2 regions of the Exiguobacterium sp. SH0S1 genome follow, and region 1 is predicted to be linked to the other one. Evidence: a T-box and tRNA genes for the amino acid it is inferred to sense, from the RefSeq annotation. Region 1 holds a T-box; the other holds one or more tRNA genes.
What was found. The T-box of region 1 lies ahead of EVJ20_RS00700 (valine--tRNA ligase). A T-box ahead of a tRNA ligase gene usually reads a tRNA of that ligase, here a tRNA-Val.
Positions count from the first base shown of each region.

Region 2: it encodes a tRNA-Val, which carries the amino acid that the T-box ahead of EVJ20_RS00700 (valine--tRNA ligase) is inferred to sense. The anticodon was not compared.

Region 1 covers NZ_SJVC01000001.1:134,511-146,349, reverse strand. Annotated here, with positions in the region: gene EVJ20_RS00715 (bifunctional folylpolyglutamate synthase/dihydrofolate synthase) at 1-469, opposite strand, end outside; gene EVJ20_RS00710 (protein adenylyltransferase SelO) at 584-2,026, shown strand; gene EVJ20_RS15140 (hypothetical protein) at 2,116-2,292, shown strand; gene EVJ20_RS00705 (hypothetical protein) at 2,289-2,483, shown strand; gene EVJ20_RS00700 (valine--tRNA ligase) at 2,751-5,402, opposite strand; T-box leader at 5,458-5,678, opposite strand; gene hemL (glutamate-1-semialdehyde 2,1-aminomutase) at 5,726-7,030, opposite strand; gene hemB (porphobilinogen synthase) at 7,027-8,007, opposite strand; gene EVJ20_RS00685 (uroporphyrinogen-III synthase) at 8,004-8,669, opposite strand; gene hemC (hydroxymethylbilane synthase) at 8,662-9,579, opposite strand; gene hemA (glutamyl-tRNA reductase) at 9,638-10,981, opposite strand; gene EVJ20_RS00670 (AI-2E family transporter) at 11,168-11,839, opposite strand, start outside.
Region 2 covers NZ_SJVC01000004.1:128,648-140,486, forward strand. Annotated here, with positions in the region: gene feoB (ferrous iron transport protein B) at 1-1,549, shown strand, start outside; gene EVJ20_RS11300 (FeoB-associated Cys-rich membrane protein) at 1,565-1,780, shown strand; gene EVJ20_RS11305 (DUF554 domain-containing protein) at 1,807-2,511, opposite strand; tRNA gene EVJ20_RS11310 (tRNA-Val) at 2,670-2,742, opposite strand; gene EVJ20_RS11315 (GNAT family N-acetyltransferase) at 2,829-3,386, opposite strand; gene EVJ20_RS11320 (DMT family transporter) at 3,454-3,768, opposite strand; gene EVJ20_RS11325 (DMT family transporter) at 3,765-4,094, opposite strand; gene EVJ20_RS11330 (TetR/AcrR family transcriptional regulator) at 4,106-4,684, opposite strand; gene EVJ20_RS11335 (alpha/beta hydrolase) at 4,812-5,594, shown strand; gene EVJ20_RS11340 (aminopeptidase) at 5,649-6,887, opposite strand; gene EVJ20_RS11345 (YkvA family protein) at 7,002-7,409, shown strand; gene EVJ20_RS11350 (YitT family protein) at 7,496-8,362, shown strand; gene EVJ20_RS11355 (putative bifunctional diguanylate cyclase/phosphodiesterase) at 8,463-11,066, shown strand; gene EVJ20_RS11360 (alpha-amylase) at 11,110-11,839, opposite strand, start outside.

The DNA of each region.
Region 1 (11,839 bases):
CCGTCGCGAGCGGTCGCTTCAACACGTTCGTCGAATCGAGCCGTCCCCCGAGACCGACTTCCCAAATGACGAGGTCCGGTTGCTGTTCATGGAAGTACAGCCACGCCATGACCGTCAGCAGTTCAAACTCGGTCAACGTCTCCGGTGACTCATCGGCACGGTCACGGACACGGTTCGCGATGCGGACGAGATCAATCTCGTGAATCGGTTCGCCGTTCAACATGATCCGCTCCTCGAACTGGATGATGTACGGCGAGATGAAAGTCCCGATGTTCAACCCTTCAGCGATCGCCATCGCCCGCAAAAACGCGACGGTCGATCCCTTCCCGTTCGTCCCGGCCACGTGAATCGACGGCAATTCGTCAATTTGTAACGTCTCGAGCATCCACTCGACTCGATTCAATCCAGGCTTGATCCCGAACCGCAGTTGTCCGTTCAGCCATTCAAATACGTCTTGTCTTGTCTCCATCTTTAACCCACCCCTGTTCTAACACTTCACTCCCATCTTACCAAAATTCACGAAGGCCTACGCAGAGAATCGGCTGTGCTATACTCGAAGCGAACAGAGATAGGAGGAATTCAGATGAAAGACACAGGTTGGAACTTTGAAGCGACATACGTCGAACTTCGTGACATGTTTTACGACCGTGGGCCGATCAACCCGGTCGACAAACCAGAACTCGTCTTATTGAATGAACCCCTCGCCGAGACACTCGGACTCGATATTGATGCATTGAAAGAAGACGTGGCACTCCTGTCCGGAAACCGGCAGACCGACACGTCGTTCTCGCAAGCGTACGCCGGGCATCAGTTCGGCAACTTCACGATGCTCGGTGACGGACGCGCCCTCTTCTTAGGGGAACACGTCACAGCGAACGGTAAACGGGTCGACGTGCAATTGAAAGGCTCAGGACCGACGGAGTATTCGCGTGGCGGTGACGGACGGGCCGCCATCGGGCCGATGGTACGTGAATACCTCATCAGCGAAGCGATGCACGCGCTCGGCATCCCGACAAACCGCGCCCTCGCCGTCGTTGCGACAAACGAGCCGGTCATGCGTCAAGGACCGAAGCACGGTGCCGTCCTGACGCGTGTCGCCTCGAGCCATCTTCGCGTCGGCACGTTCCAATATGCGGCTGCTGCCGGGTCGATCGATGACGTTATCGCCCTCGCCGACTATGCGATCCATCGTCACGACCCGGACCTTGAAGGTCGTCCCGACCGCTACGAGGCGTTCCTCGGACGCGTCATCGAACGTCAGGCGAAACTGATCGCCGACTGGCAACTCGTCGGCTTCATCCACGGTGTCATGAACACGGATAACACGTTCATCAGCGGCGAAGGGCTCGACTACGGTCCGTGCGCCTTCATGGACTCGTACCATCCGCACACCGTCTTCAGCTCGATCGACCGCGAGGGCCGTTACGCCTACGCGAACCAGCCGTATATCGGATCTTGGAACTTGGCCCGACTCGCCGAGACGCTGTTGCCGCTGCTCGCCGACACGCAAGAAGCTGCCGTCGACATCGCCAATCGTTTGTTGAACGATTATACGGAGATTTATAAACAAGCGTACTTCACCGGACTCGCCCATAAGATCGGTCTCTACGTCCGAAAAGACGACGATGACGCGCTGACGGACGAACTGCTCCGACTCATGATGGAGACCGAGGCCGACTTCACGAACACGTTCCGCGCGCTCACGCTAGGAGAAACGGAGTCACTTCCGTTCGCGTCGCGTGACGATGGAAAGGCCTGGCTTTCGGCATGGCGCAAACGTCTCGCTGAACAAGCTCTCCCAGACGAAGATGTGACGCGACTCATGCGCCAACACAACCCGGCCGTCATCCCGCGCAACCATCACGTCGAATCAGCGATCACGTCAGCTGAACGAGGTGACTTCGGTCCAACAACCGCCTTGCTCGACGTGTTGCGGAAACCGTATGACTATGAAGCCGATTACGGGCGTTACGTCTCGCCGGGACCAGAGCGGACGTATCCGTATCAGACGTTTTGTGGCACATGAACCATCTCGCTTTCGCGGGATGGATTTTTTTGGGAACCTTTTATCGTTTGGATGCGTACTATAGACAAACGACACTCTGGAGGTTTACTATGCGACTACTTGCTTCACTCATCTCGCTAGGTTTCGCTTGCCTGATCTCGCTCGAGCTATGGCAAGGTCCGTTTTATGGTGGTTGGATTTGGTCTATGCCTGCCTTTTTCTTAATCGTCTCGTTTTTCCAGTTCATGAAACATTTGAATGAGCTTGAATGGAGCGAGACGAAATGAAGGTCATGCTTACCGTACTTGTCTGCCTCATCCTTTCGGCTGCTTATATGGTGTATAGTCTCTACCTATCCCTCATTGGACAACCGCTTCACCCGCAATGGACCGGACTTGCGATTGGCGCCTTGTTCACATCGTCTTATTTTTTAGTGACGAAGCAACTGCCTAGATGGAACGAAGGCGATCACGAATGAGGCTCGTCTACTTCACTATCATGCTCATCGCCGGATTCCTATATGCCGTGTATCTCGTCCATTTATATCGAGTCGGGCTGACTGATTCGCTCTACATGCACTTCCTGTGGATCACGGGAATCGGACTTTATGTTTTATGGCTACGTCGAAGAACCCCCAAACGTCGTTCGTGACGTCGGGGGTTCTTCTCGTTTAGATGCCAGAATTCTCCCAAACGACAAAAAAAACCTTCTCCGGAGAACAAAGTCTCCAAAGAAGGTTGATGCCTTACTTGCGTAACTCTTCAAGACGCGCACGCACGGCGTCACGCTTGTCGAGGTAGTCTTTTTCTTTCGCTTTCTCTTCGTCGATGACGTGAGCCGGTGCTTTGCCGGTGAAACCTGGGTTACCGAGTTTCTTCTGCACGCGTTCGACTTCTTTCTCGTACTTCGCCACTTCTTTTTCAAGACGGGCGATCTCTTCTTCGAAGTTGATCAAGTCGGCGAGCGGGATGAACAGCTCCGCGCCCGTCATGATCGCTGACATCGACTTGTCAGGGGCCGTCAAGCCACGACCGATTTCGAGCTCGGTCGCGTTCGTGAACTTGCCGATCGTCGCTTCGTTCTCGCTCAAGTATCCTTGTGTCGTGTCGTCACTCGTCGCGATGAACAGTTGGATCGGTTTCGACATCGGTGCGTTCACTTCCGAACGGATGTTACGGACTGAACGGATGACGTTCATGACCGCTTCGAACGCCGGTACCGACTCCGCATAGTGGAGGTCGTCACGACGCGTTGGATAGCTCGCACGGACGATCGAGTCGCCTTCGTGCGGCAAGTGCTGCCAAATTTCCTCTGTCAAGAACGGCATGAACGGATGCATGAGACGCATGATCGAGTCGAGTGTATGCGCGAGCACCGAACGTGTCGTCGCTTTCGCCGCTTCGTCCTCACCGTAGAGCGTGAGTTTCGCCATCTCGATGTACCAGTTACAGAACTCTTCCCAGATGAAGTTGTACAAGTAACGACCGGCTTCACCGAACTCGTACTTGTCGACGAGGCGTGTCACTTGGTCGACCGTGTCGTTCAAGCGCGTCAAGATCCACTTGTCGGCGAGCGTCTTCTCACCTGAGAGGTCGATGTCTTCAAACTTCATCCCGTCCATGTTCATGAGGGCGAAGCGGCTCGCGTTCCAAATCTTGTTCGCGAAGTTCCATGTCGATTCGATCTTCTCCCAGTAGAAGCGCAGGTCGTTCCCTGGTGTCGAGCCCGTGAGCAGGAACCAGCGGAGCGAGTCGGCACCGTACTGGTCGATGACTTCCATCGGGTCGACGCCGTTACCGAGCGACTTCGACATCTTGCGGCCTTCCGAGTCACGGATCAGACCGTGGATGAGCACGTCGTTGAACGGCTGCTTGCCCGTGAATTCGAGCGATTGGAAGATCATCCGCGATACCCAGAAGAAGATGATGTCGTAACCCGTGACGAGCGCGCTCGTCGGGAAGTAGCGTTTGAAGTCTGCTGAATCCGTGTCCGGCCAGCCCATCGTCGAGAACGGCCAGAGCGCTGACGAGAACCACGTGTCGAGCACGTCTTCGTCTTGATGCCAGTTCTCAATGTCAGCCGGCGCTTCTTTGCCTACATACACTTCGCCTGTCTCGTTATGGTACCAAGCCGGGATGCGGTGGCCCCACCAAAGTTGACGGCTGATGCACCAGTCACGGATGTTTTCCATCCAGCGGAGGTACGTGCCTTCGAACCGCTCTGGGACGAAGTTGACTTTCGTCTCGTCGTTGCCTTGCGCTGCGAGCGCCGCTTTGGCGAGTGGCTCCATATCGACGAACCATTGCTTCGACAAGTACGGCTCGATGACCGCGCCTGAACGTTCCGAGTGACCGACCGAGTGCGTATGCGGCTCGATTTTGACGAGCGTGCCATCTGCTTCTAAGTCTTTGACGAGCTGCTTGCGGCAGTCGAAGCGGTCGAGTCCTTCGTACTTGCCAGCATTCTCGTTCATCGTCCCCGACTCGTCCATGACGAGGATACGCGGAAGCTCGTGACGGTTACCGATCTCAAAGTCGTTAGGGTCGTGCGCCGGCGTGATCTTCACGCAACCGGTACCGAACTCGACGTCGACGTAATCGTCCGCGACGATCGGGATCTCACGGTTCATGACCGGGAGCATGATCGTCTTACCGACGAGGTGCGCGTAGCGCTCGTCTTTCGGGTTGACGGCGACGGCCGTATCGCCGAGCATCGTCTCTGGGCGTGTCGTTGCGATCTCGATGTGGCCTGAGCCGTCAGCGAGCGGATATTTCATATGGTAGAACGCGCCTTCGACTTCTTGATAGATGACTTCGATGTCGGAGACGGCCGTCTTTTGTGCCGGGTCCCAGTTGACGATGTACTCGCCACGGTAGATCAAACCTTTTTCATACAAGCGGACGAAGACTTCCTGGACCGCTTTAGAGAGTCCCGCGTCGAGTGTGAAACGTTCACGCGAGTAGTCGAGGCCGAGGCCGAGTTTTGACCACTGGGCACGGATCGTGTCGGCGTACTCGTCTTTCCATTCCCACGTCTTCTCGAGGAACTTCTCGCGTCCGAGGTCGTAACGCATGATGCCGTCCTCACGGAGCTTCTGTTCAACTTTTGCCTGTGTCGCGATACCCGCGTGGTCCATCCCTGGGAGCCAGAGGACGTCATAGCCTTGCATGCGCTTCAAGCGCGTGAGTAGATCTTGGAGCGTCGTATCCCACGCGTGTCCGAGGTGAAGTTTCCCTGTGACGTTCGGTGGCGGGATGACGATCGTGTACGGCTGTTTCGAGTCGTCCTCGTCCGCCTTGAACACGTTGTTCTCCATCCAATAGTCGTACCATTTCGCTTCCGTCGCACTTGGGTCGTACTTCGTCGGCATGCTGATTTCGTTTGTTTCGTTGGTCATTGTGCCAATCCTCCTCTATCTGTCTACACAAAAAACGGCTACTCTCGTCCTTAACGCTAAGGACGAAAGAAGCCGTATCTTCCGCGGTACCACCTTAGTTCGCCAACACGTGGCGCCCTCAAAATCGAATAACGGTCGATGGACCGGACCTTCCTACTTGATTCACAAGGTCAGCTCCGAGGCGACTTCCGCACACTTCCCTCGCGACCTTGCACCAAGCGGCCGCGTCTCTAGAAAGGAGTGTTGTTGCGTACTATTCCTCATCATAGCTTTTAAACGTATCTGTTAAACAATTGTAGCGATTGAAGACGTTTCAGTCAAGATTACAGTGAAAACTCTTGTTGTAGCTCTTTGAACGTCGCTTCGACCGCCGCGAGCGTCTGATCGATATCTTCGTCTGTATGCACAGTCGACAAGAACAAGCCTTCGAACTGTGACGGTGGCAAGAACACGCCACGCGCCGCCATCTTCTGATAGTACGAGCGGAACATGTCGAGGTTCGACGTTTTCGCCTTCTCGAAGTTCGTCACTTTCTCGTTCGTGAAGAAGAAGCCGAACATCGAGCCGGCCCGGTTCGTGTCGTGCGGGATGTTATATTTCTCGGCCGCTGCCGTGAAACCTGCCGCGAGGCGGTCGGCTTTGCGCTCGAACTCCTCGTAGTGCTCAGGCTTGAGTTGCGACAGCGTCGTGTAGCCGGCGATCATCGCGAGCGGGTTGCCTGAAAGCGTCCCTGCTTGGTAGATTGGCCCTTGCGGTGCGATGTGTTCCATGATCTCCCGTTTGCCGCCGTAAGCGCCGACCGGAAGGCCGCCGCCGATGACTTTGCCGAGGCACGTAAGATCAGGCGTCACGCCAAAGTAACCTTGGGCGCAATTGTAGCCGACGCGGAAGCCGGTCATGACCTCGTCAAAGATGAGGAGTGCGCCGTTTTGTTCCGTGATCTCACGCAGTCCTTCGAGGAATCCTGGCTGCGGCGGGACGAAGCCCATGTTGCCGGCAGCCGGCTCGACGATGACGCCGGCGATGTCGTCGCCGTGCTTCTCGAACGCGATGCGAAGCGCGTCGAGGTCGTTGTATGGGACGGTGAGCGTGTGGCTCGCCAAGTCTTTCGGGACGCCTGGTGAGTCCGGGAGACCGAGTGTCGCGACACCTGATCCGGCCTTGATGAGGAGCGAGTCCCCGTGGCCGTGGTAGCAGCCTTCAAACTTCAAGATCTTCGTCTTGCCCGTATAGCCGCGTGCGAGGCGGAGAGCCGCCATCGTCGCTTCCGTACCGGAGTTGACCATGCGGACCATCTCGATCGATGGGACGCGGTCGATGACGAGCTCGGCCATCTTCGTCTCGAGCTCCGTCGGTGTCCCGAACGTCCAGCCTTTTTCAGCCTGATCTTGAATCGCTTTCATGACGACCGGGTCGCGGTGACCGAGAATGAGTGGTCCCCATGAGAGGACGTAGTCGATGTACTCGTTGCCGTCGATGTCGTAGACGCGTGAACCTTCACCGCGTTCGGCGAAGATCGGCGTCATCCCGACCGATTTATAGGCACGGACCGGGCTGTTGACCCCGCCCGGCATGAGTGGGAGTGCTTGTTTGAACGCTGCTTCTGAGCGAGTTTGTTTGTATGTCATGCGAATTCTCCTTCCAAATAGCGACAGACGTCTTTTGCGAAATACGTGACGATCAAATCGGCACCGGCTCGTTTGAAACCGACCATCGTCTCCATGACGATACGTTGTTCATCGATCCAGTCGTTCATCGACGCCGCTTTAATCATCGCATACTCCCCGCTCACGTTATACGCCACGATCGGCATATCGAGCGAGTCGCGCATGTCGCGGATGATGTCCATGAACGCGAGCGCCGGTTTGACGATCATGAAGTCGGCACCTTGCTCGACGTCCGACTGTGATTCCCGGAACGCCTCGCGGCGGTTAGCCGGGTCCATCTGATAGCCTTTGCGGTCGCCTTCACCAGGCGCCGACTGCGCCGCGTCACGGAACGGTCCGTAGTACGCCGATGCGTATTTGACGCCGTAGCTCATGATCGGGATGTGGCTGAAGCCGTTTTGGTCGAGCCCTTCGCGGATGGCGGCGACGAAGCCGTCCATCATCGAGCTCGGCGCGATGATGTCTGCGCCCGCTTGCGCTTGCGTGATCGCCGTCTGGACGTGAAGCGGCAGTGACGCGTCGTTATCGACGTCACCGTTCTTCACGATGCCACAGTGGCCCGTCGACGTATATTCACAGAGGCACGTGTCGGCGATGACCGTGAGCTGTGGTGCCCACTCTTTCACTTTGCGGATCGCTTCTTGGACGATGCCGTGGTCGTGGTACGCTTCCGTGCCTTCCGGGTCTTTATGCTCAGGTACACCGAACAAGAGAACGGACTCGAGCCCGAGGTCGACGAGCTCACGGATCTCGTCTTCGAGACGATCGAGCGAGAAGTTGAAGACGCCAGGCATCGAGCTGACTTCGCGTTTAATATTTGTCCCTTCGACGACGAAGAGCGGATAAATCAAATCTTCTTTCCGAACATGGTTTTCACGTACGAGTGCACGCATCGACTTCGACGAGCGCAGACGACGGTGACGATCGAATTGGTTCATGAAAAATCTCCCCCTACACACTGTATTAATGCATCCATAGTATAACACTCAGGCACTCGGACCGGTAACGTCGACACTTCTCGGACGGCCCGCTCGGTCACTTCGCCGATGGCATACCACGTGCCGTGGAACCGTTCGAGGTAAGGCGTGAGCGCGTGGACGGCGGATGGGCTGAGCACGAGTAGCGCCTCGACGTGTTCGAGCGCGGCCGCTTGATCGGCCGTGAGTGCTTTCTCGACCGTCTCATAGACGACCCAATCGTACACATGCGGCAATTGCTGCATGTGCTCGGTGTTCGCCAAATCCCCACGGGCGAACAAGACGACGTCATCCTCACCGACGACGTTCGCCAACTCGCGGAACAACGCCTCGCCCGTATACGTCTCCGGCATGAGCGAAACGGTGAACCCTTCTGCCTCGAGCGCGTCCCGCGTCTTCTCGCCGACGGCAGCGACTTGAACGTCCCGAGGAACGTCTTGAAGCGCTGGGACAGCGGTTTGACTCGTGACGACGAGCCAGTCGAACGAATCAGTTGGCGTTGGTTTCCCGGTCAGCCGTGTCTCGATCATCGGGACGTGATGAACGGAAAGACCGCTCGCGTCGAGCAAGGCCCGTTGCGAAGCGGTCAGTCGTTTTGTCCCTGTGTACCAGACGTCACACATTGACCGAGGCGAGGATCTCGCGTCCGCCACGTCCGAGCAAGTCGTCAGCGACGTCTTGACCGAGCGCGACTTCGTCCGTTGACGTTTTCGTCACACGGAGCACGTCTTTGCCGTCGACCGAGGCGATCAAGCCGGTGAGCGTGACCGTGTCCCCGTCAACCGTCGCGTAGCCGCCGACCGGTACGTGGCAGCTGCCTTCGATCGCCTTCAAGAACGTCCGCTCCGCCGTCGCAGCTTTCGCCGTCACGTCATCGTGAAGGAGCTGTAAAATCTGCGTCACTTCGGCGTCGTCTTTCCGGCTCTCGATCGCGAGTACACCTTGTCCGACGGCCGGTACCATCATGTCGGCGTCGAGCGCTTCGAACTTGACGCGGTCGGTCCAACCCATGCGCTCAAGTCCCGCTTTCGCGAGCAAGATGGCGTTGAAGTTCTCGGTATCGAGTTTTTTCAAGCGCGTGTCGATGTTGCCGCGAATCCATTGGATCTCGAAGTCCGGACGGGCTGCGAGCATCTGTGCACCGCGACGGAGCGAGCTCGTCCCGATGACCGCGCCTTGCGGCAACGTCTCGAGCGTGTAGCCGTTCTCGCAAATTAGTACGTCACGCGCGTCGACACGTTTTGGCATACAGCTGATAAAGAGGTCTTCCGGCAGTTCGGCCGGGACGTCTTTCATGCTGTGGACGGCAAAATCGATGTCACCGGCGAGCATCTGTTGTTGGATCTCTTTGACGAACAAGCCTTTCCCGCCGACTTTCGACAGTTGGACGTCGACGATTTGGTCACCTTTCGTCACGATTTCTTTGATCTCGAACTCGTTCTGGGCCCCGGCTTGCTTCAATTGTTCGATGACCCATTTCGTTTGTGTCATCGCGAGTTGTGAGCGGCGTGAGCCGACGATAATTTTACGCATAATGTTTAGTCCCCTTCATAGAAAAAGGCGACGAGATCCGCCGCCTTTTTGGTTTGTATTAGCGCATCAACGCGCGAAGTGGTGCTTTAGCCGCCATCGCTTCTAGCTCTTCCGGTTCTGTGTCCGCAGTCGGAACGTCGACGTCTAGCGCGAACGCTTCGACGAACTGGGCGATGCGCGTGTTCGCGTCCGGTTGAGCGGCCGCGTCTTTAATGTAGTCGATCGGTTCACGCAGCATGTGGTTGATGATCGACTTCATGTGCTTGCCGATGACTTTCTTGTCCCGGTCCGACAGATGGTCGAGCTTGCGCTCAAGACTTTCCATCGTCTCTTCTTGGACGCGGAGCGCTCGTTCGCGCAACTCGTTCATGATCGGCACGACACCGAGCGTGACGAGCCATGCTTGGAACTCTTGAATCGCCTCATCAATCTTCACTTCAATCTTTTCTGCCTCGACGAGACGGGCTGCCAAGTTTTTATTGACGATCCCGTTCAAGTCATCGACATCAAACAAACGGACGCCCGGAAGCGACCGGACCGCTGGATCGATATCTCGCGGCACGGCAATGTCAATGAGAAGAAGTGGACGTTCCCGACGCAACAATTGCGCTGCGGCGACGTCGTCATACGCGATAACGGCTTCTTTGGCCCCGGTCGAGCTGATCAAAATATCGGCATCGAGCAGTCCACAGGCGATCTCGCGGATCGAGTGGGCTCGGCCTTTGAACTTGGCAGCGACCGCTTTCGCTTTACTTTCAGTCCGGTTGAAGACGGCAATTTGTTTGGCGCCGGCTTCGAACAAGTTGAGCGTTGTCAGCTCACCCGTCTCACCTGCACCGACGACGACAACTTGTTTGTCATCGAGGCGCGTGTACATCTCTTGGGCGAGCGCGACCGCAGCCGAGCTGACCGATACAGACATTTCCCCAATTTGCGTGTCAGTATGGGCCCGTTTGGCGAGCGTCACGGCTTCTTTGAACAATTTATTAAACACTGTCCCCGTCGTCCCGTTCTCTTGGGCGCGGAAGAAGCTTGACTTCACTTGTCCTAAAATCTGCGTTTCCCCGATGATCATCGAGTCGAGACCCGACGTGACACGGAACAAGTGACGAATCGCTTCCTCCCCTTCACGGATCGACAAGTATGGTGTGAACTGATCCATCTCAAGATCGAACCAGTTCGCTAAAAAACGTTTTGTATAATAACGACCCGTATGGAGCTGGTCTGTGACGACGTATAGCTCGGTACGGTTACAGGTCGACAAAATAACCGATTCAAAAATGCTTTTCTCTTCGCGGAGCGCAATCATCGCATCCACGATTTCTTGCTCCCCAAACGAGAACTGCTCCCGAATCGCGACAGGGGCTGTCTTGTTATTTAGTCCAACGACGACAATATGCATGTACCTCTTCCCCTCATCTAAAATCACAGTGGCGGTTGTCATTTCTTTTTTACGTCTCTACCGTACAGTATAACAATTTTTATTTAGGAACTATAATCTTCTGTTCGATTTTCGTGAAATAATTTAAGAACTTTTTGTGACAAAAAAAAGTAGAAACGGTCAAATTGGCCATTTCTACTTGTTTTGTCATTTAAGTGACGATGAATCTGTGATAATCGTACTTTCCGGCTTGTCTTCTTCCTCCGACTCGAGGTAATGTTGTCGCTCTTTCAATTTATAGATGCGGACGATGTTTTTGACGACGACTTTCGCCACTGCATACGTCGGAACCGCAACCAACATCCCGATGATCCCAGCCAGGTTACCGGCCACGAGCAAGACGATGATGATCGTGAGCGGATGCACTTTGAGCGTTTTCCCTTGAATGAGCGGGGAGATGACGTTCGCCTCGATCTGTTGGACGATGATGATGACGAGGATGACCCAGAGCACTTTGATCGGATCTTGGATGAAGGCGACGACGACGGCCGGTGCCGCCCCGAGGAACGGTCCGACGTACGGGATGATGTTCGTCACCATCATGAAGAGTGCGAGCAAGATGGCGTAGTCGACACCGACGATCCAAAGACCGATGAGCGACGTGATCCCGACGAAGAACGCGACGATCAGTTGGGCGTGCACGTAGTTCTTAACGGTCGTGTGCATGTCGTTCAAAATTTTACGTGTCTCTTTCTCATAGCTCGATGGCAACAGCTTGACGATCGAGTCCGGCAAATGCTTCCCGTCAAGCAGCATATAGAGCAACATGAACGGAATGACGACGATCGTGATGACAGCTGATGTAATGAATCCGATGAC
Region 2 (11,839 bases), on a different contig from region 1:
GCGCACAGGCGCCGGCTGTGAAGTCCTCCTGTCCTCCCTGCGAACGACCCCTCGCGAACCTTTCGTACTCGATTACGGGGAAGAGACCGAACAGGCGATTCAACAAATTCTTGAAGCGACGGGACTGAGTGAGCGCGATCGCTGGGTCGCCATTCAATACTTGGCCGGAAATCGTGTCATTTCAGAACAGCTCGAATCGTCGACGCCAACCGTCAATGAAATTCGTAAAGCGTTAGAAGTGAAACTCGGACGCTTCGCCCACGCCCACATTACAGAACGCAGACGCGACTGGACGAAAGACGTTCGCCATCACGTTGTCGATCAGCAAGGCGCACAACAAGCCACGGTCACCGACCGCATCGATGCCGTCGTGACACATCCGATCTGGGGCTTACCTATTTTCTTTACAGTACTTTATACCTTGTTCCACATCACGTTCAACTGGATCGGTGCCCCGTTGTCTGATCTGTTGGATGGATTTCTGTCGGGTCCGGTCACGTCCGGAACGAGCTCGTTGTTACAAATGCTCGGGACCTCTTCTTTCATCCAGGCGTTGCTGATTGATGGGGTAATTGCCGGTGTCGGCGGTGTCCTCGTCTTCGTCCCTCAGATTTTCGTGCTCTTTTTCTTTATCTCGTTTTTAGAGGACTCTGGCTATATGGCGCGTGTCGCCATTGTCATGGACCGATTTATGCAACTCGTCGGACTGAACGGGAAAAGTTTCATTCCGATGATCATTGGATTTGGTTGTAACGTCCCAGGTATTATGGCGGCACGGACGGTCGAGGAAGAACGGGAGCGGCTCGTCACGATTTTTATTTCGCCGTTCATGTCGTGCTCGGCGCGTCTGCCGATTTATGCCGTCTTCGCTGCCAGTTTTTTCGCATCAAACCAAGCGCTCGTCGTCTTATCGCTCTATATGCTCGGGATCGTCCTGGCGTTGATTGCCGCGAAAATATTCACGTCCGTATTGGCGGCGGAAGATCGGAACAGCCTCTTTATCGTCGAACAGCCTCCATACCGTGTCCCCCAAGGGTTGACGCTTTGGCGCAGCACGTGGCAAAAAGCGAAAGGGTTCGTCCGAAAAGCAGGTACGTTCATCTTTGGCGGTTCAGTCTTCATTTGGTTACTCGCCTATTCCGGTCCAGCCGGAATGGACGTCCCGATGAATGAGAGTTTTCTCGCTATGATCGGCGGGGTCGTTGCGACGTTGTTGGTTCCACTCGGTTTCGGGACGTGGCAGGCCGGTGCTTCGCTCATCACAGGTTTTTTGGCGAAAGAAGTCGTCGTATCGACGATGGCGATCATTTATGCGGTCAGCGAATCTGACTTGTCCGCTTCGTTGCTTCCGGTGTTTACGCCGTTGAGCGCATATAGCTTCATGGCGTTCGTCCTCTTGTACGTCCCTTGTCTAGCGACCGTCGCCGTCATTCGGCGCGAGGTGGGAAGTGCCAAGTTGACGTGGATCGCTAGCCTTTATGGGCTTGGTGTTGCGTACGTCGTATCACTGATGATCTATCAAATCGGTCGTCTGTTCGGATTGTCTTAACAAGGAGGAAATCATATGTTCTTATTTGATTTACTGATCGGTCTTGCCGTATTCGGGTACGCCGCCTATTCGCTCTATCGCTACACCCGTAAAGCAAAAGCCGGTAAATGCGCCACGTGCGAAATCGCACCGACTTGTACGACATCCTGTGATGCAGCAGACTGGGATCAAATCATTGCGGAAGCACTACATCCTGATCAACCAGTCACGGCCCACAAAAAAACGGATTAGCGCGAAAAAATGCGCTAGTCCGTTTTTCATTGGAAGATATGTAACGTGGTGACAATGATCGCGACCATCAAAATACCGGGCAGCAAGTTGGCGACACGAATCCGGGTGATCCCGACCAGGTTCAACCCGATGGCGACGATCATGACGCCGCCGGTCGCCGTCATCTCCAAAATAAAGTCATCCATGAGCGACTCCGGAATAAACTTCATGATCTGGATGGCGAGCAACGCGATCGCTCCTTGGTACAACAAGACCGGTACGGCCGAGAACATGACGCCGATGCCGAGCGTCGAACTGAGCACAAGCGCCGTGAAACCGTCAATCAACCCTTTTGTATAGAGGACGTCATGGTCCCCGCGCAGGCCGCTGTCGAGCGCCCCGATGACGGCCATCGCCCCGATTACAAAGATGAGCGTCGCCGTGATGAAGCCTTCCGCGATGCTCGACTTACTTTTTCCACCGAGACGCCGTTCCAACTGATAGCCGATCTCGTTCAACTTCTCGTCGAGCTTCCACCATTCGCCAAGTGCGGCTCCGATAACGAGACTGCCGATGACGATTAAAAAGTTCTCACTCTTCATGCCCATCTGCACGCCAAGCACGACGACGGCGAGACCGATGGCAGCCGTGACCGTCTCTTTCATCCGCTCGGGGATTCGGTGAAACAACAACCCGAGTAATGTGCCGACCACGATCAAGGCCGCATTGACGATTGTTCCGGTTAATACCATCGTATAATTCCCCGTTTCTGTATGTATTGAGAGGAATATACCAACTGTTTATGTGGGCTGTCAATTAAAAGAATACACAAAAAAAGCCACTTCTCGTAAGAAGTGGCTGCGCGGAAACCCACGTTCCTATGGGTTTCGCATCGGGTTTGGCACCCAAGTGATTCTGACTGGGCTCGAACCAGCGACCTCTACCCTGTCAAGGTAGCGCTCTCCCAGCTGAGCTACAGAATCAGGTCGTGTCCTCTCTTTAGGACACTATTAATATATCAAGAAACTAATGCCTTGGCAACTGTTTTTTAAAACTTTTTTTATTTTTTTCACCGCGTCATTTCTTCCCGCTTCATGTGACGGCATAGACGTTCCAAATCGCCGGCATACACGGACACAATCATGCCTCCGTGTTCGGTGTCACGGTCCCAATGCAATCCGTTCGCTTTCGCGACTCGTTGTGACGGCACGTTGTCCGGGTGAATGAGCGAGATGATGTCTTTCTCGCCTTCCTCGAACGCATGCCGCATGAGACGCGCGGCCGCTTCCCGGCCGTAGCCCATGTGCCAGTGCTTTGGTGCCAGCCAATAACCGACCTCGAGCTCGATGTTGCCATCAAGTTCATGCAAGAGCGTCCCGGCATGGCCGATCGGCTCATCGCTGTGATGTGTCATCAGTTTGAGGAGTCCGGTCTGTCGGCCCGTTGTATAGCGGACCAATTGTCTCTCGAACCATTCGATTGTCTGTTCATCCGTATATGGCTTGCCGTCCGGACTGATGAAACGCATCACTCGCGGATCTTGGAGTAGCGATTTTACGAAATAGAAATCGGAGATCGTGTAATGTTCAAGCCGTAGACGTTCTGATTGCAACTCGACAAGATTCATCTTTCCCGCCCCTTTCGTTCACAGTCTGAACTATTCGATTCCCGTTTTCATCTCGTTTCAATCCTATTCACGCCACGACTTTCAATCCGATAACGCTCCCGATAATGAGAATTAAAAAGAAGATACGCCAGCGATCCCTCGACTCGTTCAAGTACAACATACCGAGAATCACTCCACCCGCCGCGCCGATCCCGACCCAAATCGAGTAAGCGAGTCCGAGCGGCAGCGTCTCGAGGGAACGTGACAACAAATAAAAACTTAGTGCGAACGTCGTGATCGAAAGAAGCGACCATTTTAAAATCTGATAGCCTTTTGATTTTCCCATGAAGAAAACAGCAAGCATCTCAGCGAGCCCAGCCCCGATTAAAAATGTCCAACTCATGCCGACTCACCTCCTGTCACTTGCTTCAAACCGACCACCCCGATGAGGAGCGTCGCGATAAACAACAGCTTCATTCCCGTCATCGTCTCATCAAACAAAATATTTCCAACGATGACCGTCCCGACAGCACCGATACCCGTAAAAACGGCGTACCCGGTGCCAGCTGGCAACACACGGAACGACATCGCCAACAAGCCAAAACTGACAATCAATAACACGATGGTCACGACGGTCGGTCCTAACACGGTAAACCCGTTCGACAATTTCATCGTCGTCGCCCAAACAATTTCAAGAAGTCCGGCGAGCACGAGCCACAACCAAGCCATTTGTTCCTTTTTCATGTCCACCCGACTCCTCTCTTGAAAATTTTAAATGCTGCATGCTGTCGTTGCGCTCGATTCGTTGCAAACGAAAAGAGTGAAAGCAACGCCCCGTCCAAAAAACAATAGTACGCGTCATATACGTCGTCGAGCGATTGTTCCGGTAAATCGCCACGCTCCATCGCCAAACGGAATTGCTCTTTCTCAAACGCCTGGAGCTCGGTCTCGACCGACCCAATCGTCGTCTCGATGAAGACGCGCAGCTCAGGAGGCGGTACGAGCAGCATTCGCTTCGTCAACATCCACGTCTCTTCTTCTTCGAAGAAATGAATCAGCGCTTCAACGATTGTCTCGATCCGTTCGAGCGGTGCCGCATCATTTGACGCGTCCCGCGCTTGTGACCAAGCTCCCTGGTAACGCTCGGCCATCTGTTCGACGACTTGTTTGAACAGCTGTTCTTTTCCGTCGATGTGCGCATATAAAGACGCCTTCTTAATCCCGACATCTTCGGCGAGCGCCGCCAAAGATAATCCTTCATATCCTTCAAGCGCGAACCGGCGTCTGGCAGCTTGTTCAATGCGCTGTTTCGTGGTCATATGCGATCTACCCCTTTCATCTCCCCTTACTTTACCTAACGAACGGTAGGTAGTCAAATTTCCGGATTGAGTTTTTGTACGGACAACGCCAAAATGAGAAGAGATTGTCAGAGGAAGGAATGATTGTATGATCGAACAGTTTAGTTTCACCTTGCCGACCGAGACGATGCGCGGCCGAAAACGAATCGTCCGCGTCTACCGTCCCGACTTCGCTCGTACCGACGAGGCGTTGCCCGTGCTCTATATGCATGACGGCCAAAACGTCTTCGACGGCAAGACCGCGACAATCGGGGAAGGTTGGGCGATTGACCGCCATCTCGACGATTTGCAACTGCCGCTCATGGTCGTCGCCATCGCGAGTGCCCCCGATTGGCTCGACCGATACGATGAGTACTCATTTTATGAAGACGAGATGCTTTACAAGCGCATCGGGCCTGAACTCGCTAAGACCCGGCCGACACTCGGCGGCAAGGGGCGCCTCTATGCCGACTGGCTCATGCAGGAGCTGAAGCCGTGGATTGACGCACGCTATGCGACCGATCCGGATGACGTCGGCGTGATGGGCAGTTCGATGGGCGGCGTCATCTCGCTCTACATGATGGCGACGTATCCGGCAATACGTCGTGTCGGTTCGCTGTCGACGGCCGCCTGGTCCAACCTCGACTCGCTCATTCGCGAACTGAAACAAACTGACCTGTCTGCCCGACTCTATATGGATATCGGCACGAACGAGACGAGCGGACCGATCACGCCCGAGGACTACTTATACACGAATGCGAGACTCGTCGAGACGATCGCTCGGACCGGCGTCGCCTTCCGCTACGAAGTCGAGCCCGGGGCGGTCCACAACGAGATTGCATGGCGGCGTCGGTTGCCGAACGCGCTCGCATTTCTGTATGAACTCTCATGACATGAAAAGACGCAAAGGCGGTCGCCTTTGCGTCTTTTCAACTATCTTTTTCTATTAGATGACCCAGTTCCCATCACGCATGATCGCTTCGCGTGTTCCGTCCTCGAGCTCACCGTCGATATTCATTTCGGCCGAACCGATCATGAAGTCGACGTGTGTCATCGAATCGTTCGCGCCATTCTCAGCGAGTTCTTCGGGCGACATCGTCGGTCCGCCTTCAAGGCATGTCGAGTAGGCACGTCCGAGCGCCAAGTGGCACGATGCGTTCTCATCGAACAACGTGTTGTAGAAGAGGAGTCCCGAGTTCGAGATCGGCGAATCGTCCGGCACGAGCGCGACTTCTCCGATGCGGCGCGCCCCTTCATCAAGGTTCAACAGTTCATCGAGTGCTGCCTGCCCCTGCTTCGCTTCCGCTTTTACGACTTTTCCGCCTTCGAACCAAAGCGTGAACCCGTCGATCAAGTTCCCGCTGTAGCTGAGCGGCTTCGTGCTCGACACGTGTCCTTCGACCGCATCTTTATCGGCGAGCGTGAACACTTCCTCCGTCGGCATGTTGGCGATGAAGTCGACGCCGTCCATGTTCGGACCACCGCCGCCGAGGAAGACGTGCTTCTTCGGAAGACCGATCGTCAATTCCGTGCCTGGTGCTTTGTAGTGAAGTTTCGCGTATTTCTTATCCGTCAACAGCTGCGCCCGCGAGCGCAACGCTTGATCGTGCTCGTCCCAGGCGGCAACGACATCGTCTTGGTCCATTCGTGTCGCTGCGAAAATCGCTCTCCACAGGGCTGGAACCGCATCTTCACGGTCTGGGAATACTTTTTTCGCCCATGCTTCAGATGCACCGGCCACGATTGACCAGCTGACATTATCACTCATGACATACTTACGCCATTTCGCGAGCGCGACACCAGACGCCCGGTTCGAGTCGGCGATGCGTGATGATTCGACACCGTTCAGCGCGTCAGGATCGTCGCTGACGATCGACAAGAACGCCGTCTTCTCTTCCGCGAGTTGCTCGAATCGTGCTTTGAGCCACTCCGGGAACTCCTTGAACGCTTCAGTCGGTGCGTTGAAGTAACGCACTTTCGTCGTCTCTTCATCACTCCAGTTGACGTACACTTGTTTCGCTCCGGCCGCGTAGGCCGCTTTCACGATTTGGCGGACGAGCGGTGCTTGGCTAATATCGGCTCGGACTTCGAGCTGTTGACCCGGTTGAATGTTGACACCTTTTTTGACAGCAAGCTCGGCATAGCGGGCAAATTCTGCCTCGGTCGGTAAAGTTACAGTAGACATATGTACAGTTCCTCCTTTTTCACTTACTTCTATTTTCTTAAATTTTCGGAAAAGTTGCAACCAAATCGCAAAAACGGGCATATTAGTAGTTGTAGAGAGAAGGAGGAGAAAAACATGTCAGATTGGAAAACGACTTATTCACACTTTTTAAACAACGCCCAAACCGAATTCACCGAGAACGAAAAGCTAGGTGACTTATTAGTTCAAGGAGAACTCGCCCTAGCAAAAGTCACGGTCGACGTCGCCTCAAACGAAATCAGCGACATCGAACGGGAAGAGGAGCTCACACTATACTTCCAAATGAAACAACTGCTCAACATGCTACGTGCCGTCTACAACGCCCAGTTCGAGATGCAGCCCGACAAGCAACACGCTCTCGTCGCGGCCGTGCTCTATTTCGTCTCACCGTTCGACGCGATTCCGGACGACGCCCCGCTCGGACTGTTTGACGACGCTCAAGTCATCGACTACGTCCACGAACAGCTAGCGAGTGATATCGACCGCTTCCATAACGAGTTATAATCTTTCAAGACTTGAAATTCCGGCGTCATCGGAGTACGCTTGCATGAGTTCATTCAAAGGAGGCGTATGGCGCCTTAGCCACTCATATGTACGCAAAATCACGTAAACGGATCGCTGTCGAGACTATCCTTTTTATCATCGCCGGAACAATCCTACAATCTATCTTTGTCGGTCTGTTACTCAAACCGAATGAAATCGGATCCGGCGGGATTGTCGGAATCACGCTCATCGTCAACGAGCTGTTCGGCACACCGATTGGACTCACCCAGTTGGTACTAAACATCCCGCTCTTCATCATCGGGATCAAATATCTCGGGAGACGATTTATTCTCATGACAGGACTCGTCGTCATATTATCATCGATTTTAATCGATGCGCTGCCTGTCCTCATTCCACCGACGCCACTCGACGATCCGCTCGTCGCGTCCGTCTTCAGCGGTATCGTCTCAGGACTCGGTTTGGCACTTTTGTTATTTGCCGGGGCGTCGACAGGCGGGCTCGATATTTTGGGGAAAGTCATCTTCATGAACAACCGCAACTTATCGCTCCCGAAAATCTTTTTGACCCAAGATATCATCGTCTACATTCTCGTGTTCATCACGTTCGATATTAAAGCGGTCATGTATGCACTCGTTCTCAGTTTTGTCCGGTCGCGGACGCTGTTGACGATCCATCGCTTCTTCTCCGCCCAAAAACAGTGTTTCATCATCTGTAAAAAAGCGGATGAGATCAACTTGGTCATCAAACAAAACTTGAAGCGTGGGGTCACCATCATGGACGCGACCGGCGGCTATTCGAACGACGCGAAAAAAATGCTATACGTCGTCGTTCAAAACAATGAGATTCCAAAGTTGCGTCAAATCGTCTCAGACATTGATTCCGAGGCGTTCGTCACTGTCTCAGAAATCGACTCGATTGTCGGTAACTTTAAAGAACATTCGTATACACTTTAATCGACAGCATCGTGCTGTCGATTTTTTTGTGTAATAAATACCCGAACGGTCCGATAATAAGGATGAGCCTCAGAGACATATACAGAAGGAGGTGCATAAGTTGTCTAGCCACACTTTGCGCCAATCAGTCCCCGCTCTTCTCGTCGGGACGTTTTTTATCGGTCTATTCGTTATCTTATTCAGCCCTTATGCGTTAAGGGAGACGAGCTTGTTCGTCTACTTTATGATCATCGCACTCGTCGCCACCGTGGTAAGCGGGAGTGCTGTATTGCGCCATCACGGGATGCGCCGCTATATCTATCTTCTCACTAGCGCTGGCAACGTCTGTTTCATCGCTTATTTGGTGGGACACCGCTTTACCACGGCGATGCCAATTGATATGATGCTGTTCATTCAAAACTTCTTTTATTTGATCATGGCCCTCATCGTCATCACCCAATCGATTGAAATTAGAACGTTGAAGTTGCGTATGTTTGATGTGTTCGCACTGCTCAGCTTTTTGATTGTCGGTGCGTTGCATATCTTCTTTTACACAAAGAACGGCGGCCAGTATGTCACGAGTTTGAACGGCTTTGAAGAACAGATGGTGCTCATCAGCCTTTACATGGTGCTCGGTTTCTTATATTTGAATCGCATCGTGACATCCGGGCAAGGCTTCCGCGTGATGCTCCTCATCGGGATTCTCGGTTTTACAACCGCCTCGATCATCAATGAGCTGCAGTTGTTAACCGGTATCGGCCATGAGCTTCTCCATTTGCTTCAAGTCATCAGCATTCTCATCATTTCAATCAGTTATTTGTTCGATGAATCGACAGAAGACGTCCTCGCCCATGATTCTGTGTTTGATTACGTCATCTACAGTACGATTGTCATGCTGTACATGCTCGCCTCGGATCGACTGCTCGGCACCTCGATCGTCGACTCGATGATTGCGAACGCGGTGTTGCTACTGCTCATCCGTCAATTCGTTGTCGCCAAACAGAACGCACTCATTAGCCATCGCTTACATACCGTCAATACAGACCTCGAAGTCGCGGTCACGACGAAAGCCCACGAGCTCGAACTCCGTGAACAACAGTACCGCTCGCTGTTCGCGTATCACGCAGAGCCCATCTTTTTGTTCGACCTTGACGGCGAAGTGTTGTCCGTCAACGAAGCAGGGAGCTCTGTCCTCGGTCATGACACCGAGACGCTCATCGGATCAAATATTTTAGACATCATCGAACAAACGGATCGATCCGCCTATACGAACGTGTTACGTGACCTTACGAACGGACGGCCGCAAACATTAGACGTCAATGTCGTGACAGAAGATGGTTCGGCACGCGTTTGGCAATTGATGAACATCCCGATGATCATTGATGGGGAAGTCGAAGGCATCTATGCCATCGTCAAAGACATCACGCAAATGATCGTCCAGCAAGAACAGATCCTGTATCAGGCTAACCACGATAGCTTGACCGGGCTGCATAACCGTTACGCGCTGCAAGAACAGATCGAGCGCCTGATTGCGGACGGCCGACCGTTCACACTCATGTTCTCCGACCTCGACGGGTTCAAAGAAATCAATGACCAGTTCGGCCATCATATGGGTGATCAGTTGCTGCAGCACATCGGTAAACGTCTACGCAGCGCCTTGTTGCCAAACGAATATGCCGGACGACTTGGAGGCGATGAATTCATCGTCGTCGCCGAACACAATGATGATGAAATTCTCGTTGAACGTTTACGTCGTCTCGTTTATCGTCCTCCTTATTTCATGGCCGGGAACCTCGTCGAAATTCATGCTTCAATCGGAATCGTCCGTTATCCGGAGCACGGCACGACGCTGAAGCACCTCTTATCGAACGCTGATTTGGCCATGTATAAGGCAAAAGACAAAGGACGCGATGAGACCGTCATCTTCGCTCCTGCGCTTCGCGTCGACAAGGAAGAACGAAAATTGTTGATGGAAGGACTTGATATGGCACTCGAGAAAGGTGAAATCTCACTTTATCTCCAGCCACAGGTCGATGCCTCGACGAAGGCGATCATCGGCGCCGAGGCACTCATGCGTTGGCAACGCGACGGCAAGTTCATCCCGCCGAGCGAATTCATTCCGATCGCCGAAGAGACCGGTCATATTCATGACCTCGGTCGTTGGATGATTCATGAGACGTTCCAACTGATGTACGCGTTTGAACAAGGCGACATCGATTTGCCGAAACTATCGGTCAACTTGTCGGTCCGGCAATTGTTCGATGAACACTTGATCGATTATTTGACGACGTTGTTCGAACGCTTCCCGATCGAACCGAGCCGCTTGAACTTCGAGTTGACCGAAACGGTCGCGGCGCACCAGTCGGACCGCGTCTTAAATCGAATTCTCGAGTTGAAGGCACTCGGCATCAAACTATCGATCGACGATTTCGGGACCGGCTACAGCTCACTCGCCTATCTCGTCCGCTATCCGATTGACGAGTTAAAGATCCCGCGGGAGTTCACGATGCAGCTAGAAGAAAATCGCGAGTATCAAACCGTGACCGCGACCATCGTCGCCATGGCACGACAACTTGGGATGGCTCTCGTCGCTGAAGGCGTCGAGACCGAATACCAAGAGACGTTCCTTCGGCGGATCGGTTGCAATTCGATGCAAGGGTATCGTTACGCGAAACCGATGCCGCTCGACGAGTTCGTCATCTATTACATGAAACAAAACGCTTGAACAGACAAACGCCTCGGATCCACTTACGGACCCGAGGCGTTGCTTATTTCATTTCATAGATTTTGACTTCGCCTGGCATCAAATCGACCCAAAGGTCCCAGTTGTCGTCGAACGAATGCTCGGCGTACGGCCATGAGTTCGGTGAGTACACCATCTCGGCGAAACGACTCGCGTTCCAGTTCCGGCGACGCACCCCATCGAGCGGCACCTTCCCTTGCAGGTGCTCTTGCATATTCGTGTTGGCGATGATGAGCAACGTCTCGTTCGTATCTGCTCGTAACCAAGCTAGACCGATGAACGGCGCCCCCATATCCATCATCGTGAGCGGTTCAAAGTGACTCGGGTCGACGAGAACATCGAGCCAACGGCGGCGAACTTCCGCCACTTGATGCATGAGTTCAACCATTTCAGTCCGCTCGGGATGATCCCAATGGAACTGATACGCGTCGAAGAAAGCAAGTTTCCCGAAATATGGATCGGTCGGGAACAACTGATACGCCTCTTCCGGTCGGCAGTCGAGACCGGTATTCATCGGCTGCGTCTCATACAGTTCAAGCCCCGAGTTCGTCAATGGCACCCCGTTCGGCATGAAGCCGTTCAGTACGGTGAGCAAGCGACTCGCCTGGCGTCCACCGTCTCGTGTCGCAATCCGGCGTGTATCGGCTGTCTCACCAGCCGCAAATACCGGCAACGGCAAGAAACGTGAGTCGTAGATGAATTGGTGGGTGTCATGCGTGTCAAAACGCGGCTCTTTATAGAATCCGTATCCGATG